DNA from 2 places in the Streptomyces sp. NPDC053431 genome. Region 2 is predicted to be linked to the other one. Evidence: riboswitches for the same ligand, from Rfam matches in the RefSeq annotation. Region 2 holds a riboswitch; the other holds the start of a gene.

Region 1 (8,267 bases), on a different contig from region 2:
ACGGTCGCCGTCCCGCCGGAGCGACCGGGGCGGGGCCAGCGCAGCTCCGCCTCGATGCCGTGACGGCACGCGGTGTCGAAGTTGTACTCGGCGTCCGCGAAGTCCATCCGCTTCCACACGGGCCGCGACTCCTCGGCGAGCGCCCGGACCAGCCCGTAGTAGAAGGCGGCGTTGGCGACCACGTCGGTCACCGTCGGTCCGGCCGGCAGCACCCGGTTCTCGACCCTGAGGTGCGGGACGCCGTCGACCCAGCCGTACACCGGGCGGTTCCAGCGGTAGACGGTGCCGTTGTGCAGGACCAGCTCGTGCAGCCGGGGCACCCCGCCCTCGTCGAGGACGCGCAGCGGGTCCTCGTCCTCGCAGATCGGCAGCAGGGCGGGGAAGTAGCGCAGGTTCTCCTCGAAGAGGTCGTACGCCGAGTCCACCCAGCGCTCCCCGAACCAGGTGCGCGGTCGCACCCCCTGGGCCTGGAGCTCGGGCGGCCGGGTGTCGGTGGCCTGGGTGAACAGCGGCGGCCGGGACTCGCGCCACAGCTCCCGGCCGAAGAGGAAGGGCGCGTTGGCGCCCATGGCTATCTGGACGCCGGAGATCGCCTGGGCCGCGTTCCACACGGCGGCGAAGCGGGGCGGCGTCACCTGGAGGTGCAGCTGGACCGAGGTGCAGGCGGCCTCGGGCACGATCGAGGCCGAGGTGCACAGCAGGCGCTCGACGCCGTGGATGTCGAGGGTGAAGTCCTCTCCACGAGCGGCGAGGATCTGGTCGTTGAGCAGGGTGTAGCGGTCGGCGGCGGACAGGTTGGCGAAGACCGCGTCCTCCTGGGTGAGGGTCGGCAGGATGCCGATCATCACGACGGCGGCGCCGAGTTCCCCGGCCTTGCGGTCGGCATATCCGAGGCCGGTGCGGAGTTCCTCCGCGAGCCGGTCGAATACATGGCCGCCCAGCCGGTGCGGGGTGATGTTCACTTCCAGGTTGAACATTCCGAGTTCGGTCTGGAAATCGGAGCTCGCGATGCGGTCGAGCACCGGCGCGTTGAGCATCCTGGGCAGGCCGTCCGCACCCGCGAGATTGAGTTCGATCTCCAGTCCCATGAGATTGCGGGGCCGGTCGAACCGCTTCTCCGCGAGCAGCCGCGCGAGGGCGGCGAGGCATTGCTGGAGCTTTCGGCGGTAGTGCTGCCGGTCGGACGGGCCGAACCCGTCGGCCACGACCTTCTCCCCCATCGAGCGTCCCTCCCAGTGGGCAGCCGCCACGACGGCCGCGAGCGTCACGGACGATGATGCCCAGTGCATTGATCGACAACGCCTGTGAAACCGAGGTGTCGGCGGATAGTCTGGACCGGCTTTCTCCAGGGGCAGTCCCCGAAGGCAACGGGCAATCGACATATACCAATGTCATATTGTCTCGTGGGGTGGGGGCGAGATTCGGCCGACCGGCCCTCCACGGAAAGTGCAGGCAGGCGTTCCACCGGACGCACGCATTCCACGGAATCTCCTGGGAAATAAGACCGGATGACGCCTTGTCAGGAATATCGGGGCCGTCTACCGGAAACACTGTGTGAACACGTGTCGTATAAACTCCGCGCACGAGGCAGAGTGTTGGCGCACGGCCATGCACCCATGGCCCCCCTCTCTGGCCCCGTCGCTGACAGCGCCGTCGTACCTGCCCACGCGTCACCGTGTCTCCTGAGTGAGAGGCGACCCATCATGCTCCGACCCTCCCCGGCCCCCGCGCCGGCTCTCCGCAGTGTCCTCGCGGCCCTCGGCTCGCCCTCGGCGGTCCGTGAACCCCGCACCCCGGCCCTGCGGGCCGCACAGGGACCGCTGAGCCCCGAACTCCCCCTGCCCGTGCATGTTCTCGGGCTGCCCGCCAGTCCCGGCGGCCCCGGAGCGGCCGCCGCGACGGGGCCGCAGCCACCCCGCACCCGGCTGGCCGGCTGGCGCTTCCTCATCCGGAACGGGGACCGGGCGATCGCCGCCGGCGACACGATGCTCACCCCCGACGGCTGGTCCTTCTCGCACTTCTTCGAGGGGCCCTACGTCACGGCCACCGAGCGGGCCCTGATCCAGGCCGACGCGCTGGCGACCCCGTACCAGCCGCGGCTGCTCTCCGTACCGGGGCTCTACATGCTGACGCTCTGGCTGCACACCGACACGGAGGCGGACGGCGCCACCACCGAGCCCGGACCGGACGACCTCCTGGTCCCGCTCGCCCCCGCGCCGCCCGGGATCGCCGCCAACCGTCCCTACCGGCTGGCCGACCTGCTGCCCGTGATCGGTCTGCGGCTGACACCCCCGCCGCTGCTCGGGGAGCCGGCACCCGCCTGATCCGCGGCCGCCACCCGCGCCCCGGGGCCCGTACGGTCCCGGGGCGCACTGCTGTCCGAGGAGGGTCACGTTCGGACTAGCCCACTGGGACCACCCCGAACCCCCCGAAGAGACGGTGCAGTTGACCTGAACCGCCCCTGCGGGTGATGCGTCTTCCCCGGAGAGGACGAGCTGCCGCGAAATACCTGCGGAACGCCGTCCGTAGGGCAAGACTGGGACCGGAACCGAACCGACCGACGGGGGCGGCCATGCCTACGAAGAGCCGCAGGACATCCACCACGACGCAGCGAAAGAATCCACCCATGTGCCAGCACCAGCCTGCCTGTCCCACCGCCGACTCCGCCGACCGGGAGGCCGCCCGACTCGTGGCGCACCACCCGGAGCAGGGCTGGAGTTTGCTGTGCAACGGTGTCCTGCTCTTCGAGGACACCGGTGAGCTGCTGCCGGACGGGCAGATCATCGCCCCGCACCGCCCGCTGACGGCGGCCCGGGTGACGACGGCGGCCTGAAGAAGCCGCCGCCGCGCAGGACGAGGAACGCCGAGGGCCGGCCCGGAGAGATCTCCGAACCGGCCCTCGTGTCATGCCCGGACCCGTGCCCGGACCGTCATGCCACGCCTCAGTTGTCGTACTCGTCCAGCGGCGGGCAGGAGCAGACCAGGTTGCGGTCGCCGAAAGCGCCGTCGATGCGGCGGACCGGCGGCCAGTACTTGTCCGCGGTGGAGACGCCGGCCGGGAAGACCGCCTCCTCACGGGTGTACGCGTGGTTCCACTCGCCGCCCAGGGCCGCCGCCGTGTGCGGGGCGTTGCGCAGCGGGTTGTCGTCGGCCGGCCAGACGCCGGAGCCGACCTTCTCGATCTCGGCGCGGATCGCGATCATCGTGTCGCAGAAGCGGTCGAGCTCGACCAGGTCCTCGGACTCGGTGGGCTCGATCATCAGCGTGCCGGCCACCGGGAACGACATGGTCGGCGCGTGGAAGCCGTAGTCGATCAGACGCTTGGCGATGTCGTCGACGCTGACGCCGGTCGACTTCGACAGCGGGCGCAGGTCGACGATGCACTCGTGGGCGACCAGGCCGGCCGGGCCGGTGTAGAGCACCGGGTAGTGCGGCTCCAGGCGCTTGGCGATGTAGTTCGCCGCGAGCACGGCCACCTGGGTGGCGCGCTTGAGGCCCTCGCCGCCCATCAGGCGCACGTACGACCACGAGATCGGCAGGATGCCGGCGGAGCCCCACGGGGCGGCCGAGATCGGACCGACGCCGGTCTCGGGACCGGCCGAAGGCTGCAGCGGGTGGTTGGGCAGGTACGGGGCGAGGTGCGCGCGCACCGCGACCGGGCCGACGCCGGGGCCGCCGCCGCCGTGCGGGATGCAGAAGGTCTTGTGCAGGTTGAGGTGCGAGACGTCGCCGCCGAAGTGGCCCGGCTTGGCGAGGCCGACCAGGGCGTTGAGGTTGGCGCCGTCGACGTAGACCTGGCCGCCGGCGTCGTGCACGGCCGCGCAGATGTCGGCGACGTGCTCCTCGAACACACCGTGCGTGGACGGGTAGGTGATCATCAGTACGGCGAGCTCGTCACGGTACTGCTCGATCTTGGCGCGCAGGTCCTCGACGTCGACCTCGCCGTCCTCCGCCGTCTTGACGACGACGACCTTCATGCCGGCCATCACCGCGGAGGCGGCGTTGGTGCCGTGCGCGGAGGACGGGATGAGGCAGATGGTGCGCTGCAGGTCGCCGTTGGCGCGGTGGTAGGCGCGCACCGCGAGCAGACCGGCCAGCTCGCCCTGGGAGCCGGCGTTCGGCTGGATCGACACCTTGTCGTAGCCGGTGACCTCGGCGAGGCGCTCCTCCAGCTCGGTGATGAGCGTGAGGTAGCCCTGCGCCTGCTCGACCGGGGCGAACGGGTGGATCTGACCGAACTCGGGCCAGGTCACCGGCTCCATCTCGGTGGTCGCGTTCAGCTTCATGGTGCAGGAGCCGAGCGGGATCATGCCGCGGTCGAGCGCGTAGTCGCGGTCGGCCAGCTTGCGCAGGTAGCGCAGCATCGAGGTCTCGGAGCGGTGCGCGTGGAAGACCGGGTGGGTCAGGTACGTGTCGGTGCGCAGCGCGTCGCCGGGCAGCGCGTCCTCGGTGACGGCGTCGAGGGCCTCGATGTCGGCGGTCACGCCGAAGGCGGACCAGACCGCGGCCAGCTGGGCACGCGTGGTGGTCTCGTCGCAGGACGCGGACACGTGGTCGGCGTCGACGCGGTAGAGGTTGACGCCGGCCTCGCGGGCGGCGGCGACGACGGCGTCGGCGCGGCCCGGGACGCGGGCGGTGAGGGTGTCGAAGAAGGCGCCCTGGGTGAGCTCGACCCCTCCGGCGCGCAGTCCGGCGGCGAGGATCGCGGCGTACCGGTGCGTGCGCTGCGCGATGCCCTTGAGGCCCTCGGGGCCGTGGTAGACGGCGTACATGCCGGCCATGACGGCGAGCAGCACCTGAGCGGTACAGATGTTGCTGGTGGCCTTCTCGCGGCGGATGTGCTGCTCGCGGGTCTGCAGGGCCAGGCGGTAGGCCTTGTTGCCATCGGCGTCGACGGAGACGCCGACGAGGCGGCCGGGCAGGGAGCGGGCGTGCTTGTCCTGGACGGCCATGTAACCGGCGTGGGGACCGCCGAAGCCCATGGGCACGCCGAAGCGCTGGGTGGTGCCGACGGCGATGTCGGCGCCGAGCGAACCGGGCGAGGCCAGCAGGGTCAGCGCGAGCAGATCGGCGGCGACGGTGACGATCGCGCCGAGCTCGTGGGCCTGGTCGATGACCGGCTTGATGTCACGGATGGCACCGGAGGCACCCGGGTACTGCAGGAGGACGCCGAAGACGCCCCGCTCGGCGACCTCGGCCGGGATGCCGGCGCTCAGGTCGGCGACGACGACCTCGACCCCGGTGGGCTCGGCGCGCGTCTCGATCACGGCGATGGTCTGCGGCAGCGCGTCGGCGTCGATCAGGTAGACCCCGCCCTTGACCTTCCCCACACGTCGGGAGAGCGCCATGGCCTCGGCGGCGGCGGTGCCCTCGTCGAGGAGGGAGGCGCCGGAGGTGGGCAGCCCGGTCAGGTCGGCGACCATGGTCTGGAAGTTGAGCAGGGCCTCGAGACGGCCCTGGGAGATCTCCGGCTGGTACGGCGTGTAGGCCGTGTACCAGGCCGGGTTCTCCATCACGTTCCGGAGGATGACGGGCGGGGTGAACGTGCCGTAGTACCCCAGGCCGATCATCGGCGCGAGCACCTGGTTGCGGTCGGCGAGCGCGCGCAGCTCGGCGAGCACCTCGGCCTCGGTGCGGGCCGCCGGAAGCGCCAGGGCCTCGGCGTTCTTGATGACGTCCGGAACGGCGGCGGCCGTGAGCTCGTCGAGGGAGCCGTAACCGACCTGGGCGAGCATCTTGGCCCGCGCCTCGGCGTCGGGTCCGATGTGCCGCTGCTCGAAGGGGATGCCCTGCTCGAGCTCGGAGAGCGGAGTGCGGTTGGCGGTCATGTACGGGGGCCTCCTGGTCGTCACGACCTGCGAGGGGCACCACGGCGCGGGTGCCCGGACGGCCTCCCCCTCTGTCATCCAAACCTGAGAGCTTCACCGGCCTGCCTCGCGGCGCGCCGGCTTTCACCGTCGGTGAGAGTGGATGCCGTCGCACCCTCTCTGCTTTCCAGAGTGACCTCGTCCGCGCGGTACAGGGGCCTGAGAGATTCCGGGGAGGATTTGCTCCTTCGGCGCCTCCGAAAGGTTTCCTCGGAGGACTCTCCCGCGCGGGGTCGACAGCCACAGCCAGCCTACCAGCGCCGTTCCTTCTTCCATCGCTCAAGTGGCCGACATCCCAGATGTGCACTTTCGTAGTGCTTGTAGAGGAGTTGCGACCAGTTGGAGGGACCGTGCAGACCGATATCGATCCGCGCAGCCTGATCGGCCGCAAGGCGTTCGACCGGAACGGACACAAGATCGGCACCGTGGACGAGGTGTACCTGGACGACGCGACCGGAGTCCCCGAATGGGCGGCCGTACGCACGGGCCTGTTCAGCCGGGACGCCTTCGTCCCCCTGGAGCCGAGCGCCTTCGTGAACGACGCCCTCCACATCCCCTACGACCGCGCCCTCATCAAGGACGCCCCCGACTTCGGCGTGGGCCGCCACCTCTCCCCCGAACAGGAACTCCAGCTCTACCGCCACTACAGCCTGGCCCTCCCGCCCCCACCCCAGGACACCCCGAGAGACTTCGGCCACCTCGCAGGCCAGGAAGAAACCTGACCCACCCACCGCGCGCACCAGCCCCTCTCTCCCCCCGGCCCCAGCAGCCGCCGCGCCCGGGGGCATCCTGAGCGGCCAGTGACAGCCGCGCCCGGGGCCACGCGAACGGCCAGCGGCAGCCGCGCCCAGGGTCACCCTGAACGGCCAGCGGCAGCCGCGACCGGGGTCACCCCGAACGGCCAGCGGCAGCCGCACCCGGGGTCACCCGGACGGCCGACCGACTGACCGGCCTCGACCCGACCACGACCACGACCGGGCAGCGGCCGGCGGCCGACCGCGGCACCCGCAGGCTGAGGGCCGAGAGCGGCCTTGCGCGGGGCCTTCCAGCCACGGCACCCGCAGGCTGGGCGCGCCGCCTCCGCCCCGCGCGGGGCGGTGGGGCGGAGGCGGCGGACGCTGGATCGACCGCACAGGGCGGGGCGGCGCGGACACCCGATCACCCGCTCAGGCCGGGGCGGCGCGGACACCCGATCACCCGCTCAGGCCGGGCGGACGACCGGCCCCGCTCGCCGAGCCGTGGGGGCGACGCGGGGCGACCCCCCTTCGGGACTGTGGCAGTCGATCGACCCCGACCAGGGGCGAAGCAGCCGGCCCACCCGGCGGCAGGCCGCCACTGACCGGCCGCCGCCGGCGCTCAGCCCGAAAGGGAAAGCCCGCACCTCTTCCCCCACCCGCAGGACCGGTGCGGGTGGGGTGGGAAGCACCGCCCCGGCCGCAGGCCGCCAAGGACCGGCAGCCGCCGATGGCGCCCAGCGCCCCACGGCAAAACCCGCACCACTGCCCACCCACCCGCACGGGCGGTGCGGGTGGGAAACACCGCCCGGCCGCAGGCCGCCCCGACGGCTAGGCCGCCGCCCCCGTCGCCCCACCCGGCACCAACGGCAACGGCTCCGAGGGCTCCAGATCCGGGTCGTCGACCGGGAACGTCCGAACGCGGCCCGGCGCGGACGTCGGCTCCTCGAAGCGGACCGTGACCCGCCCGACGCCACTGCCCTGCACCCACCCCGCCCCGTACACCGCGTGCCGCACATCGTGCCCGGCGGCCCACCGCCGCTCGGCCGTCTCCGTGGCCGTCGGAGGCGCCGCCGGAACCGCGCCCGCGCCCGCGTCGCCCTCGGCCCCGGCCCCGGCCCCAGCCCCAGCCCCAGCCCCAGCCCCAGCCCCGGCGACACGCTCCTCGCCGCCCGCCGAGGAGCCCGCGGCAGGGCCCCCGCCCCTGCCCTCCCCCTCATCCCCGAGCTCCGCCTCCCGCGCCTCCGCCTCCGCCTCCGCCTGCGCGAACAGGTCCTCCTGCGTGTAGTCCGCGAGCCCGCTCACCCCCACGCCGAGCAACCGCACCCCACCGGTCGTGTCCACCAGCTCGAGCAGCCGCGCCGCCGCCTCCCGCACCACCATCGGGTCGTCCGTCGGCCCCCGCAGCGTCTCGGACCTCGTGAGCGTCGAGAAGTCGTAGCGCCGCACCTTCAGGACGATCGTCCGGCCCGAGTGCCCCGAGCCCCGCAACCGCGCCACGCACCGCTCCGCCAGCCGTTCCACCTCCAGGCGGATCCGCAGCCGGTCGTGCAGGTCAACGTCGAAGGTGTCCTCGACCGACACCGACTTGGCGTCCCTCTCGGCCACCACAGGGCGGTCGTCGTGCCCGAGGGCCATCCGGTACAGGGAGGCACCGTGGGCGCGC
Region 2 (8,267 bases):
GTCTGCGTGGTCCGCGACGCGTGTCTGACCGGGGTGCGCTCGGGGGACTGCGCGGTGGACGTGAGCCTCGCCGTGCAGGGCGCGACGGTCGCCGAACGCAAGGGCGGCCGTCTCGACCTCCCCGGGGCCCTGGCCCCCCGCGGCCCGGTCCCCCTCCTCCGGGACGAACCGAGACCCCAGGAGACCCCGACCGTCCCGGGCGCCGGCCTACGGTGACCGGCGCGCGGTGACGGGAGTGCGGTGACCGGCGCGCGGTGATCAGTACGCGGTGACCGGTACGTGCTGATCAGCGCGCGGTGATCAGCACTCGATGATGTTCACCGCGAGGCCGCCGCGGGCCGTCTCCTTGTACTTCACGCTCATGTCCGCGCCGGTGTCCTTCATGGTCTTGATGACCTTGTCGAGGGAGACCAGGTGGCTGCCGTCGCCGCGCATCGACATCTTCGCGGCCGTGACGGCCTTGACCGCCGCCATGCCGTTGCGCTCGATGCACGGGATCTGTACCAGGCCGCCGACCGGGTCGCAGGTCAGGCCCAGGTTGTGCTCCATGCCGATCTCGGCGGCGTTCTCGACCTGCTCCGGGCTGCCGCCCAGGACCTCGGCGAGGGCGCCGGCGGCCATCGAGCAGGCGGAGCCGACCTCGCCCTGGCAGCCGACCTCGGCGCCGGAGATGGAGGCGTTCTCCTTGAAGAGCATGCCGATCGCGCCGGCGGCGAGGAGGAAGCGGACCACCCCGTCCTCGTCGGCCCCGGGCACGAAGTTCATGTAGTAGTGCAGGACCGCGGGGATGATGCCGGCGGCGCCGTTCGTCGGGGCGGTGACCACGCGGCCGCCCGCCGCGTTCTCCTCGTTCACGGCCATCGCGTACAGAGTGATCCACTCCATCGCGTGCGCGGCCGGGTCGCCCTCGGAGCGCAGCTTGCGGGCCGAGGTGGCGGCGCGGCGGCGGACCTTCAGGCCGCCGGGCAGGATGCCCTCGCGGGACATGCCGCGCGAGACGCAGGCCTGCATGACCCGCCAGATCTCCAGGAGGCCCTCGCGGATCTCCTCCTCGGTGCGCCAGGCCTTCTCGTTCTCCAGCATCAGCGAGGAGATCGACAGACCGGTCTCCTTGGTGAGGCGGAGCAGCTCGTCACCGGTGCGGAAGGGGTACTTCAGGACCGTGTCGTCGGGCACGATCGGGTTCTCGCCGGCCACGGCGTCCTCGTCCACGACGAAGCCGCCGCCGACCGAGTAGTACGTCTTCTCCAGGACGAGCGCGCCCTCGGCGTCGTACGCGAAGACCGTCATGCCGTTGGCGTGGTACGGCAGCGCCTTGCGGCGGTGCAGGATCAGGTCGTCGTCGAACGAGAACGGGATCTCGTGGGCGCCGAGCAGGTTGATCCGGCCGCTCTCCTTGATCCGCTCGAACTCGTCGTCGGCGGTCTCCACGTTCACCGTGCGCGGCGAGTGGCCCTCCAGGCCGAGCAGCACCGCCTTCGGGGTGCCGTGGCCGTGGCCGGTCGCGCCGAGGGAGCCGTACAGCTCCGCACGTACCGCGGCCGTGTGGGCGAGGAGCCCCTCGTTCTTCAGCCGGCGGGCGAACATGCGGGCCGCGCGCATCGGGCCCACCGTGTGGGAGCTCGACGGACCGATGCCGATCGAGAACAGGTCGAAGACCGAGATGGCCACGGGGGACTCCTTGTGGGGCTGGACGCCGTTGTCTGCCGGGGTGGTGCAGAACAGCAGGAAGAGCGGGAAGCGCGGAAAAGGGGTGGGGCACCGCGCTCACTGTCCAGTGTGCGCGGTGCCCCGGAGCTTTCGTACGAACGTGCGTCGTAACTAAAGCGTACGAAATTACTTCAGGCCGGGGTACAGCGGGTGCTTCTCGGCGAGAGCCGTGACCCGGGCCTTCAGGGCCTCGGCGTCGAAACCGGGCTTCAGGGTCTCGGCGATGACGTCGGCGACCTCGCGGAAGTCCTCGGCCTGGAAGCCGCGGGTGGCGAGGGCCGGCGTGCCGATGCGCAGGCCGGAGGTGACCATCGGCGGGCGCGGGTCGTTCGGAACGGCGTTCCGGTTGACCGTGATGCCCACCTCGTGGAGCCGGTCCTCGGCCTGCTGGCCGTCGAGCTCCGAGTTCCGCAGGTCGACGAGGAGCAGGTGCACGTCGGTGCCGCCGGACAGGACGGAGACGCCGTGCGCGGTGACGTCGTCCTGGACCAGGCGCTCGGCGATGATGCGGGCGCCGTCCAGGGTGCGCTGCTGGCGCTCCTTGAACTCCTCCGAGGCCGCGACCTTGAAGGAGACGGCCTTGGCCGCGATCACGTGCTCCAGCGGGCCGCCCTGGAAGCCGGGGAAGACCGAGGAGTTCAGCTTCTTCGCGAACTCCTTCTTCGCCAGGATGATGCCGCCGCGCGGGCCGCCGAGCGTCTTGTGCGTGGTGGAGGTCACCACGTCCGCGTACTCGACCGGGTTCGGGTGCAGACCTGCGGCGACCAGGCCCGCGAAGTGGGCCATGTCGACCCACAGGTAGGCCTCGACCTCGTCGGCGATCCGGCGGAACTCGGCGAAGTCCAGCTGGCGCGGGTAGGCGGACCAGCCCGCGATGATCACCTTCGGGCGGTGCTCCTTGGCGAGGCGCTCGACCTCGGCCATGTCGACCAGACCGGCCTCGTCCACGTGGTACGCGACCACGTTGAACTGCTTGCCGGAGAAGTTCAGCCGCATGCCGTGGGTGAGGTGGCCGCCGTGCGCCAGGTCGAGGCCGAGGATCGTGTCGCCGGGCTGGGCGATCGCGAACAGCGCGGCCTGGTTGGCGGAGGCGCCGGAGTGCGGCTGGACGTTGGCGTACTCGGCGCCGAACAGGTCCTTGATCCGGTCGATCGCGATCTGCTCGGCCACGTCGACGTGCTCGCAGCCGCCGTAGTAGCGGCGGCCCGGGTAGCCCTCGGCGTACTTGTTGGTGAGGACCGAGCCCTGGGCCTCCATGACCGCGACCGGAGCGAAGTTCTCCGAGGCGATCATCTCGAGGGTGGACTGCTGACGGCGGAGCTCGGCGTCGACGGCGGCGGCGACGTCCGGGTCCAGCTCGTGGAGAGGGGTGTTCAGAAGCGACATGAATCGATCCCTAGGGGGTCTCGGTTAGCCGGCGGTGAAGGCGGTGTACTCGTCGGCGGTGAGCAGGTCGTCCGGCTCGCCCGCGATGCGCACCTTGAACAGCCAGCCGCCCTCGAACGGGGCGGAGTTCACCAGCGACGGGTCGTCGACGACGTCCTGGTTCGCCTCGGTGACCTCACCGGTCACCGGGGAGTACAGCTCGCTGACGGACTTGGTCGACTCCAGCTCGCCGCACTCCTCGCCGGCGGTCACCGTGGCACCGACCTCGGGGAGCTGGACGTACACGATGTCGCCGAGGGCGTTGGCCGCGTGCTCGGTGATGCCGATCGTGGCGACGCCGTCCTCGACGGCCGACAGCCACTCGTGCTCCTTGCTGTACCGCAGCTGCTGGGGGTTGCTCATGGGGCTGATTCTCCTGGATCGGGGGAGTGCTGATGTACGTGGGTCTTGCGGGGTGAGACGTGTCCTGAGACGAATGCGTCACGTCCGGCGCCGGCGGTGCCGACGCCCCATGATCACTTCTGGCGCTTGTAGAACGGCAGCGCCACGACCTCGTACGGCTCGTGCGCGCCGCGGATGTCGACGCCGACACCCTCGGTGCCCGGCACGGCGAAGGCGGCGTCCACGTACGCCATGGCGATCGGCTTGCCCAGGGTCGGGGACGGGGCGCCGGAGGTGATCTCGCCGATGACCTCGCCGTTCGCGACGACGGACATGCCGGCGCGCGGCACCCGGCGGCCCTCGGCGACCAGGCCGACCAGCTTGCGCGGCGGGGCGGACTCGGCGCGCTCGGCGGCCTTCTCCAGCGCCTCGCGGCCCACGAAGCGGCCCTCGTTCGTGGTCTTCTCGAACTTCACGACCCGGCCCAGGCCGGCGTCGAAGGGGGTGAGCGCGGTGGTCAGCTCGTGGCCGTACAGCGGCATGCCCGCCTCCAGGCGGAGCGTGTCGCGGCAGGACAGGCCGCAGGGGATCAGGCCGACGCCCTGGCCGGCCTCGGTCAGCGCCTGCCACACGCCCTCGGCGTGCTCCGGCTTCAGGAACAGCTCGAAGCCGTCCTCGCCGGTGTAGCCGGTGCGGGCGATCAGCGCGGGGACGCCGGCGACGGTGCCGGGCAGGCCCGCGTAGTACTTCAGCCCGTCCAGGTCGGCGTCGGTGAGGGACTTGAGGATGCCGGGGGACTCCGGGCCCTGGACGGCGATCAGCGCGTACGCGTCGCGGTCGTCGCGGACCTCGGCGTCGAATCCCCCGTGAGCTGCCGCGCGGGCCACGAGCGCGTCGAGGACGACCTGGGCGTTGGAGGCGTTCGCGACGACCATGTACTCCGTCTCGCCGAGGCGGTAGACGATCAGGTCGTCGAGGATGCCGCCGTCCTCCTGGCAGATCATCGTGTAGCGGGCGCGGCCGTTGCCCACGGTGGAGATGTTGCCGACCAGGGCGTAGTCCAGGAGGTCCACGGCCTGCGGGCCCGTGACGGTGATCTCGCCCATGTGGGAGAGGTCGAAGAGGCCGGCCCGCGTGCGCACGGCGTTGTGCTCGTCGCGCTCGCTGGCGTAGCGCAGCGGCATGTCCCAGCCGGCGAAGTCGGTCATGGTCGCGCCCAGCGAACGATGCAGCGCATCGAGGGCGGTCAGACGGGGGGCAGTGCTCATGGGGTGGCTCCCGGGTCCCAGGGCGTGCAGGGCACGACGTGCATGACGGTGAGGACGATCCTCCCCATCTGTCATGGAACCTGAGAGGTTCACCGAGGGCATCCTCGGCTTGCACCTTGGGTGGGGACGCGACAGGGCGACCCGCTTTTCAGATCTGCCTCATCCACGCGGTACGGGGCCTGAGAGATTCAAGGGAGGTGCTTGCTCCTTCGGCGCCCGGGCGCACGGTGTGCCCCGGGACTCTCCCGCGCGGATTCGAGCGGCCGGTATGCGGTTGTGGGCGCTCGTGCGAGCGCCTGGCGCGCTCATCATTGCACGGCGGGTCCGCGCGGCAAATCGCTTGCGTCTCATTACCGTTTCTTTACACTTTATGGGCAAGGGTCTTTCGCGGACCCGACGGGGGGAGTGAGCGATGACGATCCAGCGCACCGGCGCCTACGCCACGAGTGCGGGCATACCCGTCCAGCGCGCGGGCGCCCGGGCCCGCGCCCGCACCCGCCGCCGCGTGCGGCTGCTGCGCGACCTGCGCGAGCGCGGCGGACGCAGTCCCCGGGTGCTCAGCTTCGCGGCCGGCGACGTGGTGGTGGTCTCCGGGCTGCCCGGGGCCGGCAAGTCGACGCTCATGCGCCGCGCCGCCGAGGGCCGCGCCGTCGACTCGCAGGACACCCGTGAGCGCTGGGAGGCCCGGCTGCCCCGCCTGCTGCCGTACGCGGTCTACCGCCCGCTGGCCCGCCTCGCCCACTACGCGGGCCTCCGCCGCGCCCTGCGTTCCGGCGCCGGCGTCGTCGTGCACGACTGCGGCACCCAGGCCTGGGTGCGCGGCTGGCTCGCCCGCGAGGCCCGGCGCCGCGGCGCGGCCCTGCACCTGATCCTGCTCGACGTCGACCCCGAGACCGCCCGGTCCGGCCAGCGCGAGCGCGGCCGGGGCGTCTCCGGCTACGCCTTCGCCCGGCACCGCCGGGCCGTCGGGCGCCTGGTCCGCACCGCCGAGGCCGGCGCCCTGCCGCCCGGCTGCGCCTCCGTCACCCTGCTCGACCGGGACGCGGCCGACACCCTGCGGAGGATCGGCTTCCGCGACGTGTCCTGAACCACTCCCGCCCTTTCACGCGTCCTTTTCGGTCACGGAGGTGCCGAGCCGCCGTTAAGGTGCTGACCGCACCGAGTGCCGGAAGGGGACGACAGAACCGTGGACGTGACGTGGCCGGGCAATGAGCTCGAGGAAGTACTGGCCGCCTCGCTCGGCAACCCCGGCGCCGGCGCCAGGCTGGTCGAGGTCCTCGGGCGCAGCCCCGTCTGGGTGCCCCTGCCCAACGGCGGCGGCCCCGACAGCCCCGAGCTCGACCTGCCCACCCTGGAGATCGAGGGCTCCCCGTACGTGCCCGTCTTCAGCTCCGAGCAGCAGTTCCTCGCCGTCGCCGGCGAGCACATGTCGTACACCGTGGCCCCCGCCCGTGACTTCGCCCGCGGTCTGCCGCCGCAGCTCGGCATCGCCGTGAACCCCGGCGGCACCGTCGGCGTCCCGCTGCCCCCGCCCGCCGTCGCCGAGCTCTGCCGGTCCGGCCGCACCGCCCTCGACGGGCCCGCCAGCGGCGGCCGCGTCCGCCTCTTCGAGCCCGACTGGCAGGACGACCCGGTCGACTTCCTCGCCGCCGCCTCCGCCGAGTTCGAGGCCACCGGCGTGGTCGCCACCGCCCGCCGCACGCTGGCCAGCGTCGAGGGCACCGAACCCGCCCTCTTCGTCGGCGTGCAGCTCACCGGCCCCGAGGCCGACCGCAACGCGCCGCTCGACGCCCTCGGCCGCGCCCTCGGCCGGGTCGAGGTCGCCTGGCCGGTCAACCTCATCCTGCTCGACGTGGCCCAGGACCCGGTGGGGGACTGGATGCTGGAGAAGGTGCGCCCCTTCTTCCAGCGCGCCGCCGTGTGACGGCCCCCCTGTTTAAGCTGAACTGATTCAGAAGTCGTTCGGAGCGATCCGGACGCCGATCCAGACCGCGTGACGGAAAAGAGGGGCGGAACCCACGGTGAGCGCGTCAGGCACCGCTGCGGCCGGGAAGGTCGAGCACACGCTGCGCCAGGTGGCGCCCGGGCGCCACGACGCCTACGAGGAACTGCTGCACGCCCTCACCGGCGGCGAGGTCTGGATGCTGCTCTGGCAGGGCGGCCCCGGCTCGCCCGACGCGCAGTACGGGAACATGGAGGTCGACGGCTACGGCTACGCGCCCTGTGTGACCTCCGCCCAGGAGCTCGCCGCCTCCGGCTGGAACCGCGCCCACGAGGTCGTCGCCGGTCTGGACATCGCCCGCGCCCTCTACCCCGACCGCTGGGGCCTCTGGCTCAATCCGCACGCCCCCGGCGGCGGTGTCGGCATCCCCTGGGCCGATCTGCGCCGCGTCGCCACCGGTCTGGGCCGGATGCCCGCCGGCCCCCTGCGGCTCTCCGAACCCGCGGTCGAGATCCCGCAGTTCTACGCCCTGCTCACGCAGAACGCCCACCGCACCCCGGCCGTCCGCTCCTTGCGCCGCGCCTGGGTGCAGCCCGTGATCGGCTCCCCGTACCTCGCCATCGGCCTCGACCTGTACGACTCCTCGCCGGCCTCCGTCGAGGCGGTCCGGGCGATGATGCACCGCACGGTGGCCGCCGTCCCCGACGGCCTGCCGGTCTCCACGGTCGCCATGTCCGACACGTACGACCCGGTCGCGATGTGGCTGCAGGCCCACGCGCGCCCCTTCTACGACCGTGACGCGCACGCCGCCCCGGCGGCTCCGCCCGCCCCCGGCTACGGCTACCCCCCGGCCGCGCCCCGCACGTACTGAAACGTCCCTTTCCGGCCTTCCTGCCCCCCTCGCCGCCCGCCCTGTCACCCCTATACGCTCACGCGCGGCAGGAGTTGGGGCACATGTCCGATCTGGTCGAATAGCGGCCGAGATGGTCCGCTCACGCGCGCGCGACGTCCGGATAACGGAAGACAACGCACCGCATCACGTTTGAGCAAACATTCCCCGCGGGGTCTGGCGGGTGATCGCGGGCGCATTGAAGACTCCCCGGAACACCAGGCGTTCGGCCCCTCAGGGCCGGTGCCAGCAGTTGTTCCACCGAGCCGCTACCCGCGGCGGGCAAGGGCCGGCGACCCGGCGGCCGAGAGGGGTCCTCACCACGATGACGGCACCACTGCACGAGACGAGTGCGGCCGAAGACGCCGCCGCCGTCGACGCCGTGCCCGACGCGCCGGCCAAGGCGATCGAGGGCCGTTCCCCCTGGCAGATCGCGTGGGCCAGGCTCAAGCGCGACAAGCTCGCCCTCGCGGGCGCGTTCATCGTCATCTTCCTGGTCCTGGTCGCGATCTTCGCCCCGGTCATCGTCGGCCTCCTCGGCCACCCGCCGGACGAGTTCCACGAGGACCAGATCGACCCGCTGTTCGGCACTCCGATCGGCTCCTGGGGCGGCGTGAGCTCCGACTTCCTCTTCGGGGTCGAGCCGGTCAACGGCCGCGACGTCTTCAGCCGGATCGTCTACGGCGCCCGG

Evidence for each region. A riboswitch is a leader RNA that binds a small molecule or an ion and turns the genes downstream of it on or off. The one in region 2 is predicted to bind glycine.
Region 1: linked by a shared signal. The riboswitch ahead of gcvP (aminomethyl-transferring glycine dehydrogenase) and the one ahead of gcvT (glycine cleavage system aminomethyltransferase GcvT) in region 2 are both predicted to bind glycine.

The regions. Positions count from the first base shown of each region.
Region 1 covers NZ_JBITXX010000032.1:9,953-18,219, forward strand. The annotation lists gene ACIGXE_RS35695 (glutamate--cysteine ligase) at 1-1,220, opposite strand, end outside; gene ACIGXE_RS35700 (hypothetical protein) at 1,704-2,324, shown strand; gene ACIGXE_RS35705 (DUF5999 family protein) at 2,627-2,833, shown strand; gene gcvP (aminomethyl-transferring glycine dehydrogenase) at 2,943-5,828, opposite strand; glycine riboswitch at 6,005-6,103, opposite strand; gene ACIGXE_RS35715 (PRC-barrel domain-containing protein) at 6,218-6,589, shown strand; gene ACIGXE_RS35720 (DNA polymerase IV) at 7,433-8,267, opposite strand, start outside.
Region 2 covers NZ_JBITXX010000009.1:277,607-285,873, reverse strand. The annotation lists gene ACIGXE_RS22740 (hypothetical protein) at 1-216, shown strand, start outside; gene ACIGXE_RS22735 (L-serine ammonia-lyase) at 301-1,671, opposite strand; gene glyA (serine hydroxymethyltransferase) at 1,837-3,096, opposite strand; gene gcvH (glycine cleavage system protein GcvH) at 3,121-3,498, opposite strand; gene gcvT (glycine cleavage system aminomethyltransferase GcvT) at 3,612-4,745, opposite strand; glycine riboswitch at 4,904-5,003, opposite strand; gene ACIGXE_RS22715 (AAA family ATPase) at 5,158-5,832, shown strand; gene ACIGXE_RS22710 (enhanced serine sensitivity protein SseB) at 5,932-6,669, shown strand; gene ACIGXE_RS22705 (enhanced serine sensitivity protein SseB C-terminal domain-containing protein) at 6,767-7,558, shown strand; gene ACIGXE_RS22700 (ABC transporter permease) at 7,902-8,267, shown strand, end outside.